DNA from 4 places in the Halomonas sp. DP5Y7-2 genome. Region 4 is predicted to be linked to each of the others. Evidence: predicted binding sites of a transcription regulator. Region 4 holds the regulator's gene; each other region holds the start of a gene.
What was found. Region 4 encodes PhoB, which activates phosphate uptake and scavenging genes when phosphate is short. Its sites were predicted from a motif close to TGTCATANNNNTGTCANA; they were not measured.
Positions count from the first base shown of each region.

Region 1: a site for PhoB is predicted at 3,379-3,396, ahead of phbB (acetoacetyl-CoA reductase). Genes of this name have one in related genera too.
Region 2: a site for PhoB is predicted at 3,067-3,084, ahead of phnC (phosphonate ABC transporter ATP-binding protein). Genes of this name have one in related genera too.
Region 3: a site for PhoB is predicted at 1,551-1,568, ahead of KUW18_RS03395 (PhoX family protein). Genes of this name have one in related genera too.

Region 1 is NZ_JAHVHY010000008.1:65,972-71,693, forward strand. Features, by position in the region: gene KUW18_RS15745 (DUF349 domain-containing protein) at 1-2,182, shown strand, start outside; gene phbB (acetoacetyl-CoA reductase) at 2,376-3,122, opposite strand; tRNA gene KUW18_RS15755 (tRNA-Met) at 3,502-3,578, shown strand; gene KUW18_RS15760 (thioredoxin family protein) at 3,886-4,830, shown strand; gene KUW18_RS15765 (MalY/PatB family protein) at 4,936-5,722, opposite strand, start outside.
Region 2 is NZ_JAHVHY010000009.1:84,934-90,655, reverse strand. Features, by position in the region: gene phnF (phosphonate metabolism transcriptional regulator PhnF) at 1-67, opposite strand, end outside; gene phnE (phosphonate ABC transporter, permease protein PhnE) at 149-943, opposite strand; gene phnD (phosphonate ABC transporter substrate-binding protein) at 1,032-2,057, opposite strand; gene phnC (phosphonate ABC transporter ATP-binding protein) at 2,149-3,003, opposite strand; gene KUW18_RS17385 (hypothetical protein) at 3,461-3,898, shown strand; gene KUW18_RS17380 (hypothetical protein) at 3,903-4,169, opposite strand; gene KUW18_RS17375 (TlpA family protein disulfide reductase) at 4,321-5,130, shown strand; gene rapA (RNA polymerase-associated protein RapA) at 5,423-5,722, shown strand, end outside.
Region 3 is NZ_JAHVHY010000002.1:185,964-191,685, forward strand. Features, by position in the region: gene KUW18_RS03395 (PhoX family protein) at 1-1,394, opposite strand, end outside; gene KUW18_RS03400 (hypothetical protein) at 1,882-2,454, shown strand; gene KUW18_RS03405 (lysozyme-like domain containing protein) at 2,717-3,316, shown strand; gene KUW18_RS03410 (3-deoxy-7-phosphoheptulonate synthase) at 3,317-4,411, opposite strand; gene KUW18_RS03415 (hypothetical protein) at 4,416-4,574, opposite strand; gene KUW18_RS03420 (hypothetical protein) at 4,967-5,170, opposite strand; gene folM (dihydromonapterin reductase) at 5,246-5,722, opposite strand, start outside.
Region 4 is NZ_JAHVHY010000003.1:346,447-352,168, forward strand. Features, by position in the region: gene KUW18_RS05110 (FAD-dependent oxidoreductase) at 1-218, opposite strand, end outside; gene KUW18_RS05115 (chorismate--pyruvate lyase family protein) at 374-958, shown strand; gene ubiA (4-hydroxybenzoate octaprenyltransferase) at 1,193-2,086, shown strand; gene phoB (phosphate regulon transcriptional regulator PhoB) at 2,198-2,887, shown strand; gene phoR (phosphate regulon sensor histidine kinase PhoR) at 2,977-4,290, shown strand; gene KUW18_RS05135 (YnfA family protein) at 4,349-4,684, opposite strand; gene cysZ (sulfate transporter CysZ) at 4,713-5,441, opposite strand; gene phoU (phosphate signaling complex protein PhoU) at 5,577-5,722, opposite strand, start outside.

The DNA of each region.
Region 1 (5,722 bases), on a different contig from region 4:
GCAGCTACTGCAGAGTCTGGAACAGCATGCTCGGGCCGCCTGGGAGCCGCTATATGCCGGTCGCTTCCGCCATCTGGAGCGCGAGTGGCTCAAATTGCCCGATCTGCCCGAGGACCAGCAGGAAAGGCGCTATCAGGAAGCCTGTCTACGCTGTCGCAAGGTCATCCACGATCACGAAGCCCAGGAGCATGCGCTGCGTGCCGATCGACAGCGCCGCGAGCAGGCCGACCACGATCGCGAAGCGCTGGTCATGGCGCTGGAAGAGAGTTTGTCCGCGCTGTATCAGGGCGACCATGTGGGCGAGCAGGATCTGGCCAGCCTGCGAGCACAGAAGCAGCTGTTAGCCAGCCGCTGGCAGGCGCTATCGGAGATTCACCTGGCCGACGACGCGCTGCGCCAGCGCTACGACGCCGCCCTGAAGACCTTTGACAACATCAACCAGGCGTATCAGCGCCTGGTGGAGCGCTCTCCGGCGATGGAAGAGGCCATCAAGAGCGGCGACGAAGCCACTCTCAGACAGCTCGTGGAGGCCTGCCGCTGGCCTGATAACCTGCCGCCAGAGCCGCGGCTCGCACGGGCTCGTCACTACCTGCGGCTGGAGCGCGACCTGGCCGCCCCGGCGCCGTCGGCAGAGCAGCTGGCACGTTTCGCTGAAGAACTCGACCGCCTTGACGCGCTGCTGGATGAGGGCTCCTTCAAGGGGGCCAGCCGACTGCATCAACGCCTGCGTCATCTGGCCGAGGCCCTGCCCGCCTCAGCCGAGTCGGAACGAAGCCGGCTCAAGCGCCTGGGTGCCAGGCTGGCAGAACTACGCGACTGGCGCGGTTTCGTCGCAGGCCCCAAACGTGAGCAACTGTGCCAGGCCATCGAGGCTCTGGAGCAGGACAGCACCCTGAGCGATCGGGATCGGGACCGCCGACACCGCCAGCTGGTCAAGGAATGGAAAGCCCTGGCCGATGCCGCAGCCAACAAGGAGCAGTCAGAGCGCTTTCGTGCCGCCTCTGACCGCATTCGCGAGTCCCTGGCTGGCTGGCGCCAACAGCAGCAGCAGTTGAGGGAGGCCAACCTGGCTGAGCGCGTCGCCCTGTGCGAACAGCTCGAAGCATTGCTGGCGCAGCCCTCTCACCACGCCGACCCAGATGCCCTCCGGGACATTCGCGAACACGCCCGCGATCAATGGCGACGCACTGCCCCGGTGCCCCGGGATCAAGCCGAGGCTATCGGCCGGCGGTTTGGCCGCATCCGTCATCAGCTGCAGGCGCTGATCGATCGTCGTGCCAACGAGATTGCCGAATCCAAGCGCGCGCTTATCGACCAGGCCAGGTCGCTGCTGGAGACGTCACTGGCCGCCCGCCAACGGGGCGAACAGGCCAAGGCATTGCAACAGCGCTGGCGCGAACTCGGGCGCGCACCCAAGGGTGAAGAGCAGACCCTGTGGCGCGAATTCCGCCAGCTGTGTGATCAGATCTTTGCCCAGCGCGATGCGGAACGAGACGACCGGGCTCAGCGAGCAAAGGACCGACTGGATCGCATGCAGGCGCTGATCGATCGCATCGACGCCTGGCAACCGACCACCAGTGAGGAGGCGGACTGGCTCGACAAGGCCGTCGACGAAGCCAACGCTCTGGAACCGCTGCCCTCGGGACGACGCAGCGAGGGGATGCGTAAACGTTGGACGGGCATCGTCCGCGCTCGCCGCGAGCGGCTTGAACGCATCGCGGTAGCAGAAACGGTCAGCCGCTGGCACCAGCTCAAGCCGCTTATCCTGGAGCACCTGAAAGCCGACGATGCCTGTCTCGCCGGACAGCAGTGCGGGGATGTGTTGATTCCCGACACGCTGACGCTCCCCAATGAACTGGCCACCGCACACGCCGAACGCAATGCCGCACGCCGCTCCCCGGACTCTCTGGACAGCGTCGCCGAGCGGCTGGCGCGGTTGCGCGTGCACCTGGCGCTGTTGGCGGGCCAACCTATAGGCCAGCATGACGAACCCCTGCGCCTGGCCATCCAGGTAGACCGTCTCAACGACAGTCTTGGCCAGATGCCCACACGGGAGGAAGAACTGTTGTCGGTACTGTGTGGGTTGCTGGCCACCGGGCCGGTATCCCGCCAGCTGTGGGACAAGGAGGTTCAGGAGTTGGACGCGCTGCTTGATGGGCTGCGCCAGCTGCCGCCGCCGTGATAGCGCTGCGGTAAGTTCGGGGAGACAAGGCGACGTCGCAGCCCCCCTCCAGCGCCCAACAACAGGAAAGCGAGGCTTGCGCCTCGCTTTTCTGTTGTTGCCGCTCTGTCATTGGCGTTCGCGGGTTGTCGTCGACGACATGGCCGACCGCCCAAATGACGTCGGAGCCTGCCAGGCTCCGACACGAGAGGGTTCAGCCCATGAACTGGCCACCATTGATGTCGATGTTGGCACCCGTGATAAAGCCGTTGTCCTTGCTGGCGAGGAAGCTGACCAGGCGCCCGATCTCTTCCGGCGTGCCGTAGCGCTTCATCGGGATCGTCTCGCGAATCGCCTCACGCACCTTCTCCGGAATCTTCATGATCATGTCGGTGGCGATATAGCCAGGAGAGACGGTGTTGACGGTAATCCCCTTGGTGGCGGTTTCCTGGGCCAGCGCCATGGTCAGACCGTGCATACCCGCCTTGGCGGCGGAGTAGTTGACCTGTCCAAACTGCCCCTTGCGCCCATTGATGGACGAAATATTGATGATGCGGCCGTAATTCTGCTCGAGCATGCTCTCGATGACGCTACGGCAGGTGTTGAAGACGCTATTCAGATTGGTGTCGATGACCAGGTTCCACTGATCGGGCGACATCTTCTTCATGGTGCCGTCCTTGGTGATGCCAGCGCAGTTCACCAGCACCGCGATCGGACCATACTGCTCCTCGATCTTCTTTACACCGTTCTGGCACGCCTCGAAATCGGTCAGATCAATACCGGCAACGTCGATATTGTCGTAACCATCAGACTTCTGAGCCTCCAACCAGGACTTGGCCTTCTCGGGGTTGTTGTAACCGGCCAGCACCTGATAACCGGCATCCGCCAGTTCGCGGCAGATGGCACTTCCAATACCACCTGTGCCACCGGTGACCCATGCGACGGGCTTTTGCTGAGTCATTGACGACCTCCCTGATTGTCTATGCTTCCGCCGTTTGCCGACGGACCTTGTTGTAACAAGCACGTTGGGACGGATCGGCGGGAGACGATCCTCATCACAGTGTGTCGAGGCATCGCGCGTGGCCTCCTGCCACGTTGCGCCCGCCTGCCACCAACCTGACACCTGACGACAGCCCTGTCACGGATGACGCGCAACACGTCGTGGACGTCACACGCTTCGGGGCAAGCCGACGGTCATGTTCAGGCTAGCGTCCGCCACTGACATTTCCATGACAGCCCCCCCAGTATGGACCACTGCGCTCAACCGGTACGAGCCATCTCACGCGAATTCGCACAGGGTTGACGTGGGCCAAAAAATCCGTATACTTCGTCCTCGTTGATGCGGGGTGGAGCAGTCTGGTAGCTCGTCGGGCTCATAACCCGAAGGTCATCGGTTCAAATCCGGTCCCCGCTACCAAACATCATGAAACGGGGCAATCTCTTGAGATTGCCCCGTTTTCTTGTGCGCCACTGCTATCTCGACGCCTTGCTGATCGGACCCCGGGCCGGCACAGCCCCATCCTTCGACACGCACGTTCACTCGGCTGCGAGTGTTATGCCGCCCCACGCGAAACATGGGCCTATTTAGCAGAAGACTAAGTCCCATTTGACCTCCATCTTTAGTCGCATAGCGCTCATCAACGGCCTTGCGACAGGCCTTGAAGTCGGCGACCAGCGACCGCATCTCTTAGCTCTATCCACTTATCAGACAAGGTTGCGTCCCCATGCCAATCGTCGACCCGCGCACCGGCGAGCCGTTGAGCACCGAACCCGCCCAGCACAGCGCTGGCCAAGCAGAGGCCGCTACCCAGGGGCCGGCCGACAGCGATCTGATCTTCGACGTTGATCGCAGCAATATTCAGCAGGTGCTGGAACTGTCCATGCGCGTGCCGATCCTCCTCGACTGCTGGGCCCCCTGGTGCGAACCCTGCAAGAACCTGATGCCGGTGCTGGAAAAGCTGACGCGCGAGTATCGCGGCACCTTTCTGTTGGCCAAGCTCAACATCGACGACAACCAGGACATCGCAGGCCAGCTGGGCGTGCGCTCGGTACCCGACGTCAAGTTGATCAGCCAGGGCGGCCTGGTCGACCACTTCCAGGGTGCGCTGCCTGAAAAGGACATCCGCGAGTGGCTCGCACGCTACTTTCCGGCTCCTGAAGATGCCCCCGCAAGTCCCGAGGAACAGGCAGAGCAGGCCCTGGCGTCCGGCGATACCGCGACGGCGCGCAGCATCTACCAGGAGCTGAGCGAGCAATATCCTGACCACGTGGCCTATCGTATCCAGCTGGCCAAGGTTCTGGTCGCAGAGGGCAGCAATGACCAGGCACGCCAGCTGCTCGACGCCCTAGCGCCAGAGGATCGCGACGGCCCCGAGGCCCGAGGCGTTCGTGCCAGCATCGAGTTCAGCGAGGAAGCCCCCGATGCGGCCACACTCGCGTCTCTGGAAGGGCGCGATGACAGTGAAGCCCACTACCAGAGGGCCCTGCGCCAGGTCGCCGACGGTGACTATGAGAACGGCCTGGAAGGACTGCTCACGGTCATGAAGCGTGATCGTGGATACGGCGATGACCTGGCTCGCAAGACCCTGCTACGGGTGTTTGACGCCCTGGGGGCAGACCATCCGCTGACCGTCAGCTACCGGCGCAAGCTGTTCGCCCTGCTGTACTGAAGGCTGAATACCGCCCCCCTCACCCGGCAGCGTCTGCCAGCAACCACCAGCAGGGCCCTTGATGGGCCCTGCTGGCATTTAGCGGGTGCACGGCTGCCGACATGGTCAGCCAGCGAGCACACGATCCATCCGCGCCAAGGCTTCACCCAGCTGGGCGGCGGTGGTACCAAAGTTGAGCCTGACAAAGCCCGGCCAGCCAAAGTCGGCCCCGTCAGACAACGCCACGCCAGCGCGTTCGAGCAGCACCTTGGCGGGTGACTCCTGGCCCGACAGCGCCGACTGCCGCAGGTCCAGCCACGCCAGATAGGTAGATTCCGGAGCCGCCCAGACCACGCCCGGCCAGCCGGCCACATATTCGGCCAATCGCTGGCGATTTTCTCGAAGCACTTCCAGCAGCGCCTGGCGCCAGGGCTCGCCATGACGATAGGCGGCCTCTGCCGCCACCAGTCCCAACACATTGGCGTCCGGCATCAGCCCTTTTGCCCGGTCACGAAAACGCTGCCTCAATCGCCCATCCGGTATCACCGCGCAGGCAGCGGTGAGTCCCGCCAGATTGAAGGTCTTGGACGGTGCCCACAGCGTCACGGTGCGCTCGGCAAGCTGCGGCAGTGCGGCCGCCAGTGGCTCGTGTCGCTCCCCGTCTTCAAGCAGCAGATCGCAATGCAGCTCGTCGGACACCACGATCAGTTGGTGGCGCTCGACCAGCGCCGCCAGGCCTTCGAGCTCGTCCCGTCGCCACTGGCGCCCGGTGGGGTTATGGGGATGGCACCATAACAGCAGTCGTGTGCGCTCGGTGATGGCCTCCTCGATGGCATCCAGGTCCAGCGTCCAGGACTCTCCTGGTGACGCCGGCGGCGTCATCTCGGCCTGCTGCGCCAGGCGACCGGTTCGT
Region 2 (5,722 bases), on a different contig from region 4:
TGGACAACACATCGGCAAGCATGCGGTAGCGCGGCAGCCCTGCGGCTTCGGCAACTTGTCTAGACATCTTCACTCCAAAAAAAGAAGGCGATGTAGCACAGCCGTGTGGAGCTGATGGTGGTCGTGGCGCAAGCTGCCACGACCGCGATCAGATAAAGCGTTTACGCACCAGCTGTGACGCCATGTCCAGGGAGGTCACGGCGACGATGATGACCAGCATGATGGTGGCGGTTTCGGCATACTGAAATCCGCGCATGGTTTCCCACAGCGCCACGCCGATGCCACCGCCGCCTACCATCCCGAGCACCGTGGCCGAACGAATGTTGGACTCGAAGCGATACAGGCTGACCGAGATCCACAGCGGCAATACCTGCGGGATCAGGCCAAAGATAATCTCCTCGATACGCCCGGCACCGGTCACCCGTATGCCCTCCATCGGGCCCGCTTCAGCGGCTTCCACCGCCTCGGAGAACAGCTTGGCGAGAACGCCGGTGGTGTGCACGAACAGCGCCAGGGTGCCGGCAAAGGGCCCCAGCCCTACGGCCACCACAAACAGCATGGCAAATACCAGCTCGTTGATGGCACGGGTGGCATCCATCAGTCGGCGCACCGGCTGGTATACCCACCAGGGCACCAGGTTCTCGGAGCACAAGAGGCTCGCCGGAATCGCCACCAGAATGGCCAGCAGGGTGCCCCATACCGCGATCTGAATCGTCACCAGCATCTGATCAATGTAGTGGTCCAGGTTGCCCAGCGCAGGCGGGAAGAAGTCGCCGGCCAACGTTGCCATGTTGCTGGCATTGGTAAACAGCAGGCTGGGCTGCATCTCGACGCCCTGCCAGGACCAGGCCAATACCGCCAGGCCCAGACCCCATAGCGCCAACGTGGTCCAGCTGCGCTTGGGCGGCATGCTGATACCGGATAATTGGGTTTGAGTGCTCATGCGCTCTCCACAGAGGGCTTAAGTCATGCGCTGTCACGAACGGCGCTGAAACCGAGGCCGGGCCGCCGATAGACGGCCCGGCGAACCATCAACCTGCGTTGGCGGCGGCGTCTTCGGGCATTGCCTCGGCCGCCTGGATGGCCTTCATGCGCGTATCAAGGTCATCGAGTTGGCCATCGATCTCGGCCAGACGGGCCTCGCGGTCCCCTTCACTCAGGCTGTCATCCTTGGCCACTTCAGAACGCTCCTTGAACAGGGCCAACTGACGGATCGGCAGCAGCTGATCATTGCTGGAAGCGACGAATTCGGCCCATTGCAGCGGCTCGAGGATGGCCTGCTCGTCGGCATCGTCGCCATAGCTCATGAAGAACTCACGCAGGGTGTCCTTGGTGGCCTCATCCAGATCGCTACGCCACACCAGCGGATCGGACGGGATCAGCGGCGACTTCCAGATCACCCGCAGCTGCTCGGCCTTGTCGGGCGCCGTCACTTCCAGACGCTGCATGCCTTCAGTGTTGAAGGTGGCCACGTCGACCTGCTTGTTGGCCACGGCCAGTGCGTTGGTCTCATGACTGGAATTGAGCGTGCGCTTGAAGGCGGTAGCGGCGTCGACGCCATTCTTGGCAAAGACGTAGTAGCCCGGTACCAGGAAGCCGGAGGTGGAATTGGGATCACCGTTGCCGAACACCAGATCGGAGGCATTGGACAGCACGTCGTCGACGTCATGCAGGTCGCTATCCTGGTGGGCGATCATCAAGCTCCAGTAGCCGGGGGAGCCGTCCGCGGCCACGGTCTGGGCGAAGATCTCGCCTCCTGCACGGTCCACCGCCTCCATGGCCGCCTTGTTGCCGTACCAGGCCAGGTCAATCTGGCCAAATCGCATGGCCTGGATCACCGCAGCGTAGTCAGTGGCGAAGAACGGCTCGACCTCCATCCCTACCTGCTCGGACATGTCCTCGAGGAAGGGGTCCCACAGCGGTGCCAGGTTCTGGCTCGCTTCGGTGGAGATAATGCCGAACTTGAGGGTATCGGCGGCCGCCAGCTGAGTGACGGCAGCAAGACCAAGACCTGCCATCAGCGGCAGCGAAAGGCGGCGAACATTAGCAAAAAGCATGGGTATCTCCTGGGGGGTGCAGGGGGTGTTCTAGATAAGAGGTGATGCAGTCGTTGTCGGTATCGCGTTGGATTGCCGTCAGCCGTCCGAACTAGACATGCGCCGCCACCGCGGGCTGGGCATGGGCCGGCTCTCGGGTCGGCGATGGCAAGTCGGGCTGGGCGCCGGAACGAAGCTCATCGAGCCCGGCGTTTTCGTACAGGGTGCTGAGGCGCGCATCGGTCAGCTCAGAGGTCTTGCCGTCGAAGTACAGCCGACCATCCTTGAGCGCGATGGCGCGATGACAGTAACGCCGGGCGATGTCGACTTGATGCAGGGTGATGACGACCGTACGACCGTCCTCGGCATGAATTCGCTGAAGAATCTCCATCACTTCACGGGCACTTCGCGGATCCAGCGATGCAATGGGCTCGTCGGCGAGAATCACGTCGGCGTCCTGCATCAATACCCGCGCGATCGCCACGCGCTGCTGCTGGCCACCGGAGAGCGTATTGGCGCGCTGATAGGCCATGCCCTCCAGGCCGACCCGGGCGAGGCACTCGAGGGCCCGCTGCTTCTCTTCCTGACTGAAGCGCCCGCTGAGCGCGCGCAGGCGAGGCATGCGCCCCAGCTGCCCGATCAGCACATTGGTCAGCACACTCAGGCGATTGACCAGGTTGAACTGCTGGAAGATGTAGCCAACACGGCAGCGCTGGCCACGACTGGCACGCTTGATCCGGCCACTGGCCTGTACCTCGCGGCCCAGCAGGCTCACCCGACCGCCGGTATGTCGGTTACAGCAGGTCAATCCGACCAGGTGGCGCATCAATGTCGACTTGCCGGAACCGGAGGGACCGATCAGGGCAACGATGTCGCCTGGGGTGATCTCGAAACTGACGTCCTCGAGCACTTGGCGATGGCCGAACGTCTTGTTGAGTCGCTCGACGACGATGGTGGGGATGGACATGATGCCTCTCCTCTTGGAATGGCATCAGTCTGCAGGCGGCAGGTTAAGGCATGTTGTCTAGACAATGTCATTGATGTGACAAATTCACCCGGACGCATCGACGTCAGCCCAGGCCTTTTCAGACAATTATTTTAAAAAACAGGACATTAAATATTGGCGTCACTGTGCTGTAACGCAAATGCCACCGCACAGCCATATTCCGCTCGAGCGCTGTCCGTGTTCGCTTGAGGCGACGACTCACGGCGGTGCAGCGATGAGCTGGCGTGCTGTTCAGGCGATCGGATACCCGCCGAAGGTGGCCTGACAGGAGCAAGGGATACCCGGGATAGCGCCAGGCCATGGGCATGATTGGCAGGTTCAAAGGGAAAGTTCTGGCAACCGCGACCAGACTGACAGACAGCGCACCTGAAAGAGGCAGCGTCCCTGTGAAAGGTAACGTCCCTATGCGAGACAGCCTATGCAGCATCTGAGCCTGGAACCCAGCGCGCTGGAAGTCACCGACCTGGCCACCATGCATCGTTTCTTCGAACAGGTGCTGGAACTGCGGCCATTGGTGGTGAGCGCCACAGGCGTCACTCTGGAGCTAGGCGGTGGGGACACGACTCACGTGCTGATGCTACTTGCCAGCACGACGCCGACCCCACCGCGCACCATTAATCTGGAGGTCAGTGCAGCGGACTTTCCCAGGCTGCGCCAGCGCCTGGAGCAATGCGGAGACGCCTGCGGGTGGGTGAGAAGCTGGGATGCGCCCGACAGCGCCTCGCCTCAATGCGCCTTCCGAGTCGTGCTGTGCCGGCTTCCGGAAGGCCATTGGCTAAGGCTGACCGCCATCGACCCCAGCGCGTGCCGGCATGTCACCTTAGCCCGCACCCAGCGCGATACTCCGCGCCGGTGATCCGTCAGTCGAAACCCTCATCCAGCGCCTCGTCATCGTCCTGCAACAGGCGTTTGCGGCGCTCATCACGCTGCTTCTGCACCCGATTGTTGCGATAGCGTCGCGCCACGGCCACAGCCAGCGCCACAACCAGCATGAGCAGCAACGTCAGGCCTTGCCACGGCCGCGGTGACTCCAGGGTCGAGCCGAGCACGAAGATCATGATGAAACCCAGCGCCTGACTACTGATGGCCAGCGCGCGCAGAGGGTCGAAGGTCTTGGGTGAGGGCATCACGCATCCTGATAAATGAGGGACTGGCGGCCTGACGCAAGATGACAGCGCCCGACGAGCGCAGTAGCCTTGCCGAATCGGGTTCGCCCAGTGTACCTGCTCGCTATCGACTTTTCGTGCCCTCGCGTTGATCAACGGAGCCTTCCCCGCCATGGATGCCATCGCCATTGGTCCGGTGCTAGTGAGCCTGCCCCGGCTCTACGCACTCGCCATCACCCTACTGCTGCTCGCGGCCAGCGCCTTTCTGCTGGGGCTTCCGCGCCGCCGCCATGGTCGCTGGTTCAACGGCCTGATGCTGGCCTGGTTGCTCGGTGCTCGTCTCGGACATGTGGTGATGCACTGGGAGGCGTATCGGGACGACAGGCTCGATATCGTGAGCCTGTGGCTGCCTGGGTATAGTGCCGTGTGGGGGCTGGCTGCCGCGGCCCTCTGGACCCTGTGGGCGCTGCGTGATCGTATGGCCGCCCTGCTGGGCGCCCAAGGCCTGACCCTGCTGGCGACACTTGGCTGGCTGGCGCTGGTCAGCTGGGCCCCGCTGTCCGCCAGCCCTGCTCCGCAGCAGGTGCCAGAGCTGACCCTGGAAGATGTCGACGGAGCGCCTATCGCCTTGCGTACGCTGACGGGCGACGCTGCCGGCAAGCCGATGATCATCAACCTATGGGCGACCTGGTGCCCCCCATGCCGGCGGGAGATGCCGCTGCTGGCCAAGATCGATCAGCGCGATGATGTCACCGTGATCATGGCCAATCAGGGCGAGCCGCTCCTTCAGGTCACCCGCTATCTGGATCAGGCCGACCTCGACTTCCGCTACGCGCTGCTCGACCCGCGTCAACAGCTGCTGGCCGCAAGCCAATCCCCTGGCCTGCCGACGACCCTGCTGTTCAGTGCCGATGGCAAGCTCCTCGAACGCCATGTGGGGGAGCTGACGCTGCCCCTGCTGGATGACTGGCTGAATCGCTGAGCAGCTGCCACGCTCTTCTTATACTGCAGGTGAAACGCACCCGCAGTCTCAGGACCGAGGCGGCCACCCCGCCTCGGCCCGCCCATCTTCTGTCGCCTTCTTCCCGTCGCCTGCAACATCGCCGCTTTGCTCCCCCGCGTCGCGGTATCGGCCTGCGACGACTCTGCAAAGTCATCCCCGGCGCGACAATCGCGCTTAAGCCAGACTGAAGATTGCTGTAAGATACCGCGCCCTGTCGGCGGCGGGCCCGGCCCGCGACCACGAACCGTAACGACGCATCTCCCGAGGCATCATGAGCGACTTCTCTCCCGGCCAGCGCTGGATCAGCGACGGCGAGGCCGAACTCGGCCTGGGCACCATCCTGAATTGCGACGCGCGCAGCGTCACCGTGCTCTTCGGCGCCAGCCAGGAAACCCGCACCTACAGTACCCGTCTCGCGCCCTTGACCCGCGTCGCCTTCGGCAGCGGCGACCGCATCCAGTCTGCCGAGGGCTGGCAGATGACGGTGGACGATACCAAGGAAATCGATGGACTGATCGTCTACATCGGCGAGGACGACGCTGGCGAGCTGTGCGAGCTGCCGGAGGCCCGT
Region 3 (5,722 bases), on a different contig from region 4:
GCATCGCAGGTATGGATGATCACCCCTGCCAGATCGTCGGCACCGAGCTCCAGGGCCTCGGCCAGGGGGCGACCATCCTGGGTGGTGGCTTGCGGCGTCAGCGGCAACCACTGGCCACTGCCATCGGCATTGAAGCGAGCCACGTACAGCGTGCCCTCATCCATGTACTTGCTGCCTAGCGCCAGACGGTCGGCCTCGGCACCGGGCGCGATGGCATCCGCCGGGTCCCAGACCGCCCTGGACACGAACTTGTAGATGTACTCGTTGCGGGAGTCGTGGCCAGAGTAGAACACGACCGGCTGGCCAGCCTCCAGCTTGCCCGGCCAGCACCCCTCGTGGCGGAAACGCCCCAACGCCGTGCGCTTCACCGCTTGCTCGCCGGTGTACGGGTCGATCTCGACGATATAGCCGAACTGACGCGCCTCGTTGCGATAGTCGCCGGTGGCATCGCCATCGCCGGGGTTGCCGATCAGCCGGGTAAACTCGTCATCACGTTCGCTGGCGTCGCCCGCTGCGGTTTCCCAGCCATAGCGACCGCGCCCGGTGGCGATGCCAAGACGATCATCGTCCCGCGTCCGCCCTTCGTCCTTGACGAAATAATCCGGCCAGTTTTCTTCGCAGGTCAGATAGGTGCCCCAGGGGGTATACCCATTGGCACAGTTATTGTTGGTGCCCCGCGCCTGGGTTCCCCCCGGAGAGAACCGGGTCTTGACGTAGTCACTGCCGGCCACCGGGCCAGACAGGTGCATCGGCGTGGCACTGGTATAGCGACGGTTGTAACGGGATCCCTTGACGTGACTCCAGTGTCCGTTGGCGCCCTTCTGCACCTCTACGACCGTGACCCCGTGGGCATTGATTTCCGTTCGGACTTCATCGGCAGGACGCTTGCCCTCCGCCATGTTGGTGGGACCGCCCTGGGGCGCCCACAGGGCATTTTCATCAATGTACTCATTGTTCATCACCAGCAGGAAGCGCTCAGAGCCGCTGGCATCATCCAGAGCGAAGGGGTGCATGCCGTCGTGGTGCATGCCGACGCTGGCTGCCTGTCCCTCTGGCGTCATTGCCAGGTCTTCGCGCCATTGGGGGGCGCTGTCATCGAGCGGGGTCCCCCAGGGCACCAGTACCTGGGCGGTATACCCCGCAGGCACCACTACCGCATCCGTGCGCGACCCTTTGACCGCGTCGAAGGCCAGTGCCAGCGGCGTCTTGGACATGCCCGACCCATGCTGATCGGCGATAGCGGTCAGCCCGAAGCCCCCCAGCATGGACATGGCTGCCATGCCCATGCCGCCCTTCATCACAGCGCGGCGCGACAGGCGACGATCGAGTATTGAAGAAAAGGGCTCATTGCTGCTGGGGTTCAACAGGCGGTGATCTTCGATTTCCTTGCTCATTGCGCAGTCCTCTCTTGGCCGTCGACGTGTGGAACGTCGGCAGACGGGATGTCGTTGCCGGCTGCGGGCCGGTGGCGGGCGGTCACTCGCGCCGATCTGCGCTATTGGGTGCGCTATCTCGGCGATGTCGGTCCTCGCGACACCCTAGGATGTCTAGATGACAGGGATGTGACGATGCGGTACGCCGGACAAAGCATAAGAGGTAACTGAAATGTTAAAAGGGTAACAATTAGTGAAAGAAACTAAGCTTACGTGACGACAGAGTGATCCAACGCTTGCTCTCGACAGGACCAGAACCATGTGGCATCTGGGACACCGACATCAGCGCATTCTGCTCATGCCGCAAAAGGCACCCTCTAGCGATGAGGACCCAGAACCTTGCTGGCACTGGGTACATTGCACCGATCAAAGGCAGCAGCGAGGGGGGAGCCACTCCCGGCTGGATCTCCTTGGTCAACTGGATCCTGCCCTACCCTGCGTGCTGGTCATGCCACCCCACACTATCGCTCTGGTGGCGCTAGAGCGGGGGGTACTGGGCCATAGTGACCCGCAAGCGTCACTCGACACGCTGATCGCGAAAGAGCTGTGTGTGAGTCGACAGAGCCTGGCGGTACATGTGCTCAATCAAGACCATCAGTACCTGGATGTGATGGTGATCCAGCGGGGACTGCTGGCCCAGTGCTTGAACCGGCTTCACCGCCAGCAGCTCCACCCCACCTGGTGGTCCAGCGCCTTCCAGGGACTGCCGTTGCCAGACCCTGGACATCTGGCGGTACTGCCCTGGGGCGACGACTGGATGCTCAAGTGGCGTCAGCCCCAGGCCCTGGAGAGGGAGCGTTGGCTCAGCTGGCCAAAGAGCCAGGAGCTGGAGCAGCTCAGCCAACAGTTGCCCGATGAGCTGCGCGATTCCCCATGGAATTGCCCGCTCGCTCCCGACGCCTCCAGCAGTCTCGACTGCCTGGCATTCTTCGCCCGCCATCTACCCGTCGACCTGCCAAGGGTGCCGAAGGACATGCAGGATCCAGGGGAGCTCTCTCAGGCGACGCCTGAAACAGCATAAAACCAATCAACGAATGCAACATGGGTGACGCCAAGTGTTCTCCAGATGGCGAGAACGGCATAATGCTTAAGCTCATCACGACAATGGAGTGTCCATGCCCGCCTCAAGGCCTGCCCCCGAGTCTTTCTTCAGGAGCTCCCTCTCCAGAAGCTGTTCCTCCAAGCGCCCTGTCTATGGGCGCTGTGTCTCCAGGGGCGCTGTCTCTCAACCGGCTCGCAGGGACTTGAAGTGCTTAGTCTTGAAGTGCTTGGTCTTGAGCGGCATGTTGCTGCTGGGAGGCTGTGCGGCCTTCGCCCCAGCGCCACCGGCCCATCAGGACAATCTGTGCGACGTCTTTCGCCAGCAGCCGGACTGGTATGACGCGACGCGTGCCTCGTATGAAAAGTGGGGGACTCCCCCCTGGACCCAAATGGCGTTCATCAAGCGCGAATCGTCGTTTCGCAGCCACGTCAGGCCGCCCAGAACCACGCTATTGGGGTTCATTCCGTGGACGCGTCCCTCCTCGGCCTACGGCTACGCCCAGGCCCAGGACCCGGTCTGGGGAGAATACAGTGATGATGCGGGTGGGCTGTTCTCAAGCCGCAGCGACATGGACGATGCCACCGATTTCATCGGCTGGTACAACGCCCGAACGCAGCGCATGACCGGCGTCTCGCTGGCCAATCCGGAACACCTCTACCTGGCCTACCACGAAGGCCAGGGGGGCTATCAGCGCGGTAGTTATCGCGCCAAGCCTGCGGTCATGCGCGCGGCGCGCGAGGTCGCGACCACCGCCTCGCGTTATCGCGGCCAGTTGGCCGCCTGCGAGGCGGAGTTTCGTTGCGATGGATTCTTCGAGGTCTGGCCATTTTGCCGGGGTTGATCAGGCGCCCTCGGCCAGGCGCTCTGCGGCCACACTCAACAGGTGTTCGGTGGTCTCCCAGCCAATGCACGCGTCCGTGACGGAGACACCGTAGCGCAGCTTGCCGGGGTCCAGAGGCTGCTTGCCTTCATGCAGATGGCTCTCGAGCATCACCCCGATCAGCGCCGTATCGCCCGCCAGCCGCTGGGCCAGCACGTCGAGCAAGACTTCGCTCTGGCGGCGGTGGTCCTTGCGCGCATTGGCATGACTGCAGTCGACCATCAAGCGCGGCGACAGCCCGGCCTCGCGCAGAGCTCTACGCGCTGCCGCCACCGCAGCAACATCGTAGTTCGGTTCGCCGTGGCCGCCCCGCAGCACCACATGGGTATGGGGATTGCCCTGGGTCTCGACCATCATCGGCTGGCCGTCGCTGCCTACGGCAAAATGTTGATGGGGATGGGCAGCACTGTGCATCGCATCCAGGGCCACCTGCACATCACCACTGGTGGCATTCTTGAAACCGACGACAGCCCCCAGGCCACTGGCCATCTCGCGGTGCAGCTGAGACTCGGTCGTGCGCGCGCCGATGGCGACCCAGGCCAGCAGATCCTCCAGATATGGAGCGATCATCGGCTGCAGAATTTCGGTGGCGACCGGCAGCCCCATCTCGACGATGTCCCGCATCAGCTGGCGCGACAGTCCCAGGCCACGGCTCATGTTGCCTGTCCCATCCAGGTCTGGATCGTAGGCCAGTCCCTTCCAGCCCACGGTGGTGCGTGGCTTCTCGACGTAGACGCGCATGACCACCAGGACACGATCGCGGATACTGGCCGCCAGGCCGGCCAGGCGCTCGGCGTATTCCAGGGCCGCCTGGGGATCATGAATCGAACAGGGCCCCACCACCGCCAGCAGGCGGTCATCTCGGCCTTCCAGAATGTCGCGAATTTCCTGACGCTGTGCGTCGACACGGTCCGCCAGAGTGGCGCTCAACGGGTACTGCTGCTTGAGCGACAGCGGTGCGGGCAATGCGGTCCCGTTAGATCGATCCTGCACAGCAGTCTCTGGGGTCGTCGTGGCCATGTGGGAGGTCGTAGCAAGGGAGAGGGTCGCGGTCATGGTATCAGCTCCAAAGGGTCGTACATCGTTGAACATGTCGACCACCGAGGCGCTCACGGTCGGAGGTGGCCAGTTGGGCCGACCGCGTGTCGATAAATCGCCAGCCATACCCATAGGCGTAACCCTGGAAGTCGGCGTAGACGAAATCTCGATATGCGGTCATCGGTTATCTCCTGTTACCTGCCACTGCAGGCTGTCGCGACGCTCTGGAGCATCATGCCAAAAACAAAGAACCCCCGGACGGGCTGCCGTCCGGGGGTTCTGGGAGGCGGCCCTGGGTGGGAGCGCCTCGCGAGTGCCGACGTTGTCGTCAGGCCTCGCGCACCAGCGCCCCGGTATCAAACCAATACCAGGTAAAGCTGGACCAATAAAAGGACACGCCCGTCATCGCTTGCCCACCACTCAGCGACGCGACATCGGTCGCCAGCGCACCACTTGCGGAGCAAGATGCTCCGTCAGGGCAAGCTGTTGGCTGAGAGGTGACTGATAACATGGCGATCTCCTGAATCTGCCTTCATCCTGCCCGGCGCCGAGACAAATGGCAACCCCTGACACCTATCCTGCTGTTGCCAGCGTCACCCAGGCGATGGTCGCCGGCAGGCACGTCATGCCCGCCATCACCACCAGGCCAAGAAAGATCATCAGAAAGCCGCTCTCATCACGAAAGTCAGCCGGGTCGTGGGGGCTGTCATGGGCATTGCCATGCGTCTTGCCGTAATCGCTGGCGTGGCGCTGCTCAGGAGCGTTGTGGTGGGCCATGGAAGCCTCTTCTCATCGTTGGATTGTCAGGGCACACCACGAGTCTAGCTCACCAGGGCCTGCTGGCGAGGCCCCTCAGCGCAGATGGCGTCCGCCATCGACGGCCATCACGGTACCGGTCACGTAACGATTGTCGAGCAGGTAGCGCAGACTCTGATAGATCACACCGGGGCCAGGCACCATGTCCATCAACGACTTCGCTCGCGCCTTGGCGGCATAGGCCTCGTCATCCTGCTCGTTCAGCATGATCAGCGCCGGCGCGATGGCATTGACCTGGATCTGCGGGGCGTACTGGGCCGCGAAGGATAGCGTCAGGTTATCCAATCCGGCCTTCGTCGCCGCATAGGCCGCGTGCTTCTTGGACCCCTTTTGCACGACATAGTCGGTCATGTGGATGATATCGCGCTGGGGTTCGCTGCAGGCGTCGAGCAGGCTCTTGGCGTGCAGGTTGATCAGGTAAGGCGCCAGCATGTGGACGCGAAACAACCGCTCGAAGTTGGCCCCGGCGTCGCTGTCCAGGCTGTCCGGCGCCCAGTCACTGGCATTGTGGAC
Region 4 (5,722 bases):
ACATTCAGCTGATCGGCCAGCTCCAGGGCCGAACGGGCCGCCAGCCGATCCGCCGCCAAGCCCTTGGCAAAGCCCGTGGATAACAAGGGTTTGGAGTAGTCATCGCCGCTATCGGCCGTGATCAGGGTGATCGGACGCCGGGCGTCCAGTGCGCGCACCTGGCGCACCAGGCCAATGCCTGCCATGCCAGTGCCGATGATGGTCAAGGGTGCTTGCATCACGTACTTCGACTCTGCCGACGACCGCCCTGCGGTCATTCAAGAAACCGGAGTGCCCAGCGGGGGCTCCAGCGAGTGACTCCTGTGCACCATGGTACACTATGCGCCCATCTACCGGAGCACGACGTCCGGTGCAGCAAGGACCTCAAGGCCCCATGTCACAGCATCCTCATGTCACCCCGTCCCGTTGCCATGTCGAGCCCGAGTGCCCGCGATCGACTCCCGAGTGGCGCGACATCCCCGCATCGTCGCATGCTATCTCTGAGCGCTGGCTGGAGTGGCTGGCTTCCCGCGACTCACTGACGGAGAGACTGATGGCGGCCGCTGGCGAGGGACGCTTTCACGTGCGTCTGCTCGACCAATACCTGGGGCAGCCATGGCCGGACGAGGCCGAGGCATTGGGACTGGCGGCCGGCCAGCAGGCCTGGCTGCGCGAGGTCGCGCTGTGCGTCGACGAGGTCCCTTGGGTGGTGGCACGCTCAGTGGCACCACGGGTGAGCGATCAACAGGCGCCCTTTGCCGGCCTTGGCGAAAACTCGCTGGGCAGTTGGCTGTTTCAGCAGCCGGATCTTCGCCGCAGCCCGATCGAGATCAGCCGGATATCTCGTCCTATCCACGGATACCGCGGTATCTGGCAACGGCGCTCTCTGTTTTGCCACGGGGGCTGGGTGATGCTGGTGCAAGAGAGCTTTCTGCCCGCCATGGCCGAGGCACTGTCACTGGACCCGTCTCCAGGCTAGACAGCGACCGCGCTGTACTGGTCACGCCCGTCTCCCCGCGCTAGGCTTGGTCCGTCATGTCGACAAGCGCTGACCAGACCTGGCAGCAAATGGTCGCTCCCGGCGACACCCATGGATGAACTGTCTCGTCTTGTTTCGACGCTCAACGCCACACCAGCGGATGCGGACACGACTGAAGCGTGCCCGCCACGATGCCTGTGACAGCGACTTTCCACTAGCCCTCGAGAGACCACGATGGACCGCTCCCTGCTGCGTCCCCCCGGACGCCTCGCCCGAATTCCCGACTTCCTGGCGCTGATGCGTCTGGACCGCCCCATCGGCACCTGGCTGCTGATGTGGCCAACACTGTGGGCGCTGTGGGTAGCGGCGGACGGCATTCCCGCCCGCGACACCCTGCTGATCTTTGTCGCTGGCGTCTACCTGATGCGAGCAGCAGGCTGTGTCGTCAACGACTATGCGGACCGCCATTTCGACGGTCACGTCAAACGTACCAAACACCGCCCTCTGGCGACTGGGCGTATCAGCGAGCAGGAAGCCAAGATCCTGTTCGTCGGTCTGCTGACAGCGGCCTTCGTGCTGGTCTGGCTGACCAACGGCTTTACCGTATGGCTGTCGCTGATCGGCGCCGTGCTGGCCGCCAGCTATCCCTTCATGAAGCGCTACACCCACTTTCCCCAGGTGGTGCTGGGGGCGGCCTTTTCCTGGGCGATTCCCATGGCATTCGGTGCCGTGCTGGGCGAGGTACCCACGGTCGGCTGGATCCTGTTCGCCGCCAATGTACTGTGGACGGTGGCCTATGACACCGAATACGCCATGGTGGACCGTGACGATGATCTCAAGATCGGCATCAAATCGACCGCAGTGCTGTTTGGTCGCTGGGACACTCGCATCATCGCGCTGCTGCAGCTGGCAACGCTGGGCCTGCTGGCCTGGGCGGGCGCTCTGCTGAATATCGGCGGTTTCTATTGGCTGGGATGGCTGGCCATGGCGGCTACCTTTATCCACCAACAGAAACTCATCAAGGAGCGTGATCGCGATCGCTGCTTCCAGGCCTTTCTCAACAATCACTGGTCGGGCCTGCTGCTGTTTGCCGGCCTGGCGCTGAGTCTCTATCCCGACCTGGGATGACCCTGTCGAGCTGTCGAGGGCTCGACAGGTCGGCCAATGTCATCTAAATGTCACATTGACGTGGTGTCATCTGTCACCGTTGATAGGAAGACCCTGAACAAGAGGCCCGGGATGACAGCCAAGACCGTATTGATCGTCGACGACGAAGCGCCCATCCGCGAAATGATCGCGGTGGCACTGGAAATGGCCGACTACCGGGTCCTCGAGGCCGACAATGCCCAGGCGGCTCACGCGATTATCGTGGACGATCAGCCAGACCTGCTGCTGCTGGACTGGATGATGCCCGGAACCAGTGGCATCGAGCTGGCACGCCGCCTCAAGCGGGAAGAAACCACCGCCGAGCTGCCGATCATCCTGCTCACCGCCAAGGGTGAGGAGGACAACAAGATTCAGGGGCTTGAAGCAGGTGCAGACGACTACATCACCAAGCCGTTCTCTCCCCGGGAACTGGTCGCCCGTCTAAAAGCGGTGCTGCGTCGTGCCACTCCCCGAGGCGTTGAAGACCCGGTGGAAGTCGACGGGCTCAAGCTCGATCCTGTCAGCCACCGCGTCAGCGTCGACGGCAAGTCGCTCGAGATGGGGCCCACCGAATACCGCCTGCTGCAGTTTTTCATGACCCACCAGGAACGCGCCTACACCCGCGGCCAGTTGCTTGATCAGGTCTGGGGTGGCAACGTCTACGTCGAGGAACGCACCGTCGACGTGCACATTCGCCGCCTGCGAAAGGCCCTTGGCGAGCCACATCAGCAGCTGATTCAGACCGTGCGCGGCACCGGCTACCGTTTTTCGGCCAAGATGTGACGTCTTGCCTCCCTTCCACGCAGGCTTGACAGCGCCTGTACGGCTGGCGGCAGACAGGAGGACATAGGTGAACGGAGCCAGGAGCTGACGTGGGTCGACTGTGGAGACGAGAAGTCTGGCGCTTGACCCTGCTGGTCGGCATCGGCGCCCTGCTGGGCTGGCCCTTTTCCTTGACGAGTGTCGGCGTCGGAGCGGGCCTGACGCTTGGTCTCGCCTATCATCTGCGCAACCTGCACGCCATGCACGACTGGCTGACCCATCGTCCCCAGCAGGAACCTCCCACCGCCAGCGGCCTGTGGGGCGAGCTGTTTGATCGACTCTATCGCTACCAGAAGGGCCAGCGCATTACCCAACGACGTCTGCGCTCAACGCTTCAGCGTATCCAGGAGTCCTCTGAAGCGATGCGCGACAGTGTGGTCATGCTGGATCGCCATGGCGATCTCGAATGGTGGAACAGCTCTGCCGAGCGCATGCTAGGCCTGAAGCCGGCGCTGGACCGTGGTCAACATATCACCAACCTGCTGCGTGATCCGCGCTTCGTCGGCTATTTCAACGAGCGGGACTATCGTGAGCCGCTGAGCCTGCCATCGCCCATCGACGAGAACATGATGCTGCAGTTCCAGATCACCCTGTACGGTGACGATGAACGCCTGGTCATGGCGCGCGACATCACGCGCCTGCATCGCCTGGAACAGATGCGCCGAGACTTTGTGGCCAACGTCTCCCATGAGCTGCGCACGCCACTGACGGTACTGACTGGCTATCTCGAGACCTACGGCGACATGGCCGACATGCTGCCCGAACGGCTCGGCAAGGGGGTGGCGCAGATGCAGAACCAGACCCGTCGGATGCAGAACCTGGTCAATGATCTGCTGCTACTGTCGCGACTGGAAAACGATCAGGGCGGCGATGACCACACGCGGCTCGACCCCACCACGCTGTTGCAGACCGTCAAGCGAGATGCGCAGGCGCTGTCGGGTGGGCGCCAGCAGATCGAGGTGTCCATCGACGATCCGCGTGGGCTCAAGGGCAGTGAGAAGGAAATTCACAGTGCCATTTCCAACCTGGCCTTCAATGCCGTGCGCTATGCCGGCGATGGCGCACGTATCCAGCTACGCTGGCGGGCCTATGGTGATGGCGCCTGCCTTGAGGTGGAGGACGACGGCGACGGCATCGATCCGATGCACCTTCCGCGCCTCACCGAGCGCTTCTATCGGGTAGACAAGGGACGCAGCACGGCGACCGGTGGCACCGGACTAGGCCTCGCCATCGTCAAGCACGTGCTGCTGCGCCACGATGCGCGCCTCGACATCGACTCACATCCGGGTGAAGGCGCCACCTTCCGCTGTATCTTCCCCTCGAGCCGAGTGCAGGAGAACCGCCAGACGGCCGCCTCGCCCTGACCCCGCCCCAGGGACACACCAGCCCCGCTTCAAGCCAGGCTGGCAGCACTGTGTCTTTTCAGCTCCTGGGACCCAGCAAGATAACCGCAGCGCCCGCCAGGCAAAGCGCCGCCCCCATCATGTCCCAGCGATCGGGGGGGCGCTGCTCCACCCACCACATCCAGCCCAACGATGCCGCGATATACACGCCGCCGTACGCGGCAAAGGCGCGTCCAGCATAGTCAGCGTCTACCTGGCTGAGCAGCCAGGCAAACAACGCCAGGCTGAACAGACCGGGCAACAGCCACCAGGCCGCACCATCCGCCCTCCACCAGCGCCAGACCGCGAAGCAGCCGGCGATCTCGGCCACCGCTGCCAACAGGTAGATGGCCAGCCCAGGCAACCCTGTCAACATCCCGCACCGGCCAGGTGACAGATCGCCATCAGCGACGCACCACCGGCAGTTGGCGATAGTGCTGATCCCACATCAGCACAGCGCCGGCCACTGCGCCGGGAATCAGAAACAGATTGGCCAGTGGTATCCAGGTGATCAGCGTCACCAGGCCGCCAAAGCTGATACTCGGCCACCAGCGCGCCGACAGTCGCTTGCGCATATCGGGAAAACTGACCTTGTTATTGTCCATCGGATAGTCGAGATAGGTAATCGCCATGGTCCAGGCGCTGAAGGCCGCCCAGAGCAGCGGTGCCACCAGATTCACCACGGGTATCCAGCTGAGGATGAACAGGCCTATCATGCGCGGCAGAATATACGCCAGCTTGAGCAGTTCACGCCCGAGTGCATCAACACCGGTCTTGAGCCAACCGCGGTCGTCGCTGGGCTCCTGCCCCGTCAGCTCGACCTCGGCACGCGCTGCCAGAAAGCCGTAGAAGGGGGCAGCGATCAGGTGGGTCACCAGGGTGAACGAAAAGAACACGATCACGATCAGGCTGACCACGAACAGGGGCCAGATCAGCCAGTCGAGCCACTCCAGCCAGCTCGGGACCATGGCCATCCAGCTGTCGAGCCAGCCACCAAACTCACCCAGCACATAGCTGAGCATGCCGGCATAGACCAGCAGATTGACCAGAATGGGAAGAAAGACGTAGCGGCGCAGTCCACGGCTATAGACCAGCCGCGTACCGCGACGAACCGCCTCAATAGCATTCAGCATGACTTCTATCCTTGGCAATGACATCAACAAGGCCATAACGACTGCGGGCCATCGTCTCGACGATGGCCCGCAGTTCAGGGTACCGGCAACGACCCTGACAGGGCCGGCCTATTGACGCCGCTTGCGGCGTTCAGGTCAAGACGAGGCGTCGTCGTCCAGCAGATCCGGGTCAATCTTGTCCGGCGAGACGTGACGGATATCCAGGCCCTTGACCAGGTAAATGACGTACTCGGCCAGGTTGTTGGCGTGGTCACCCACGCGCTCTAGGGCTCGCAGAATCC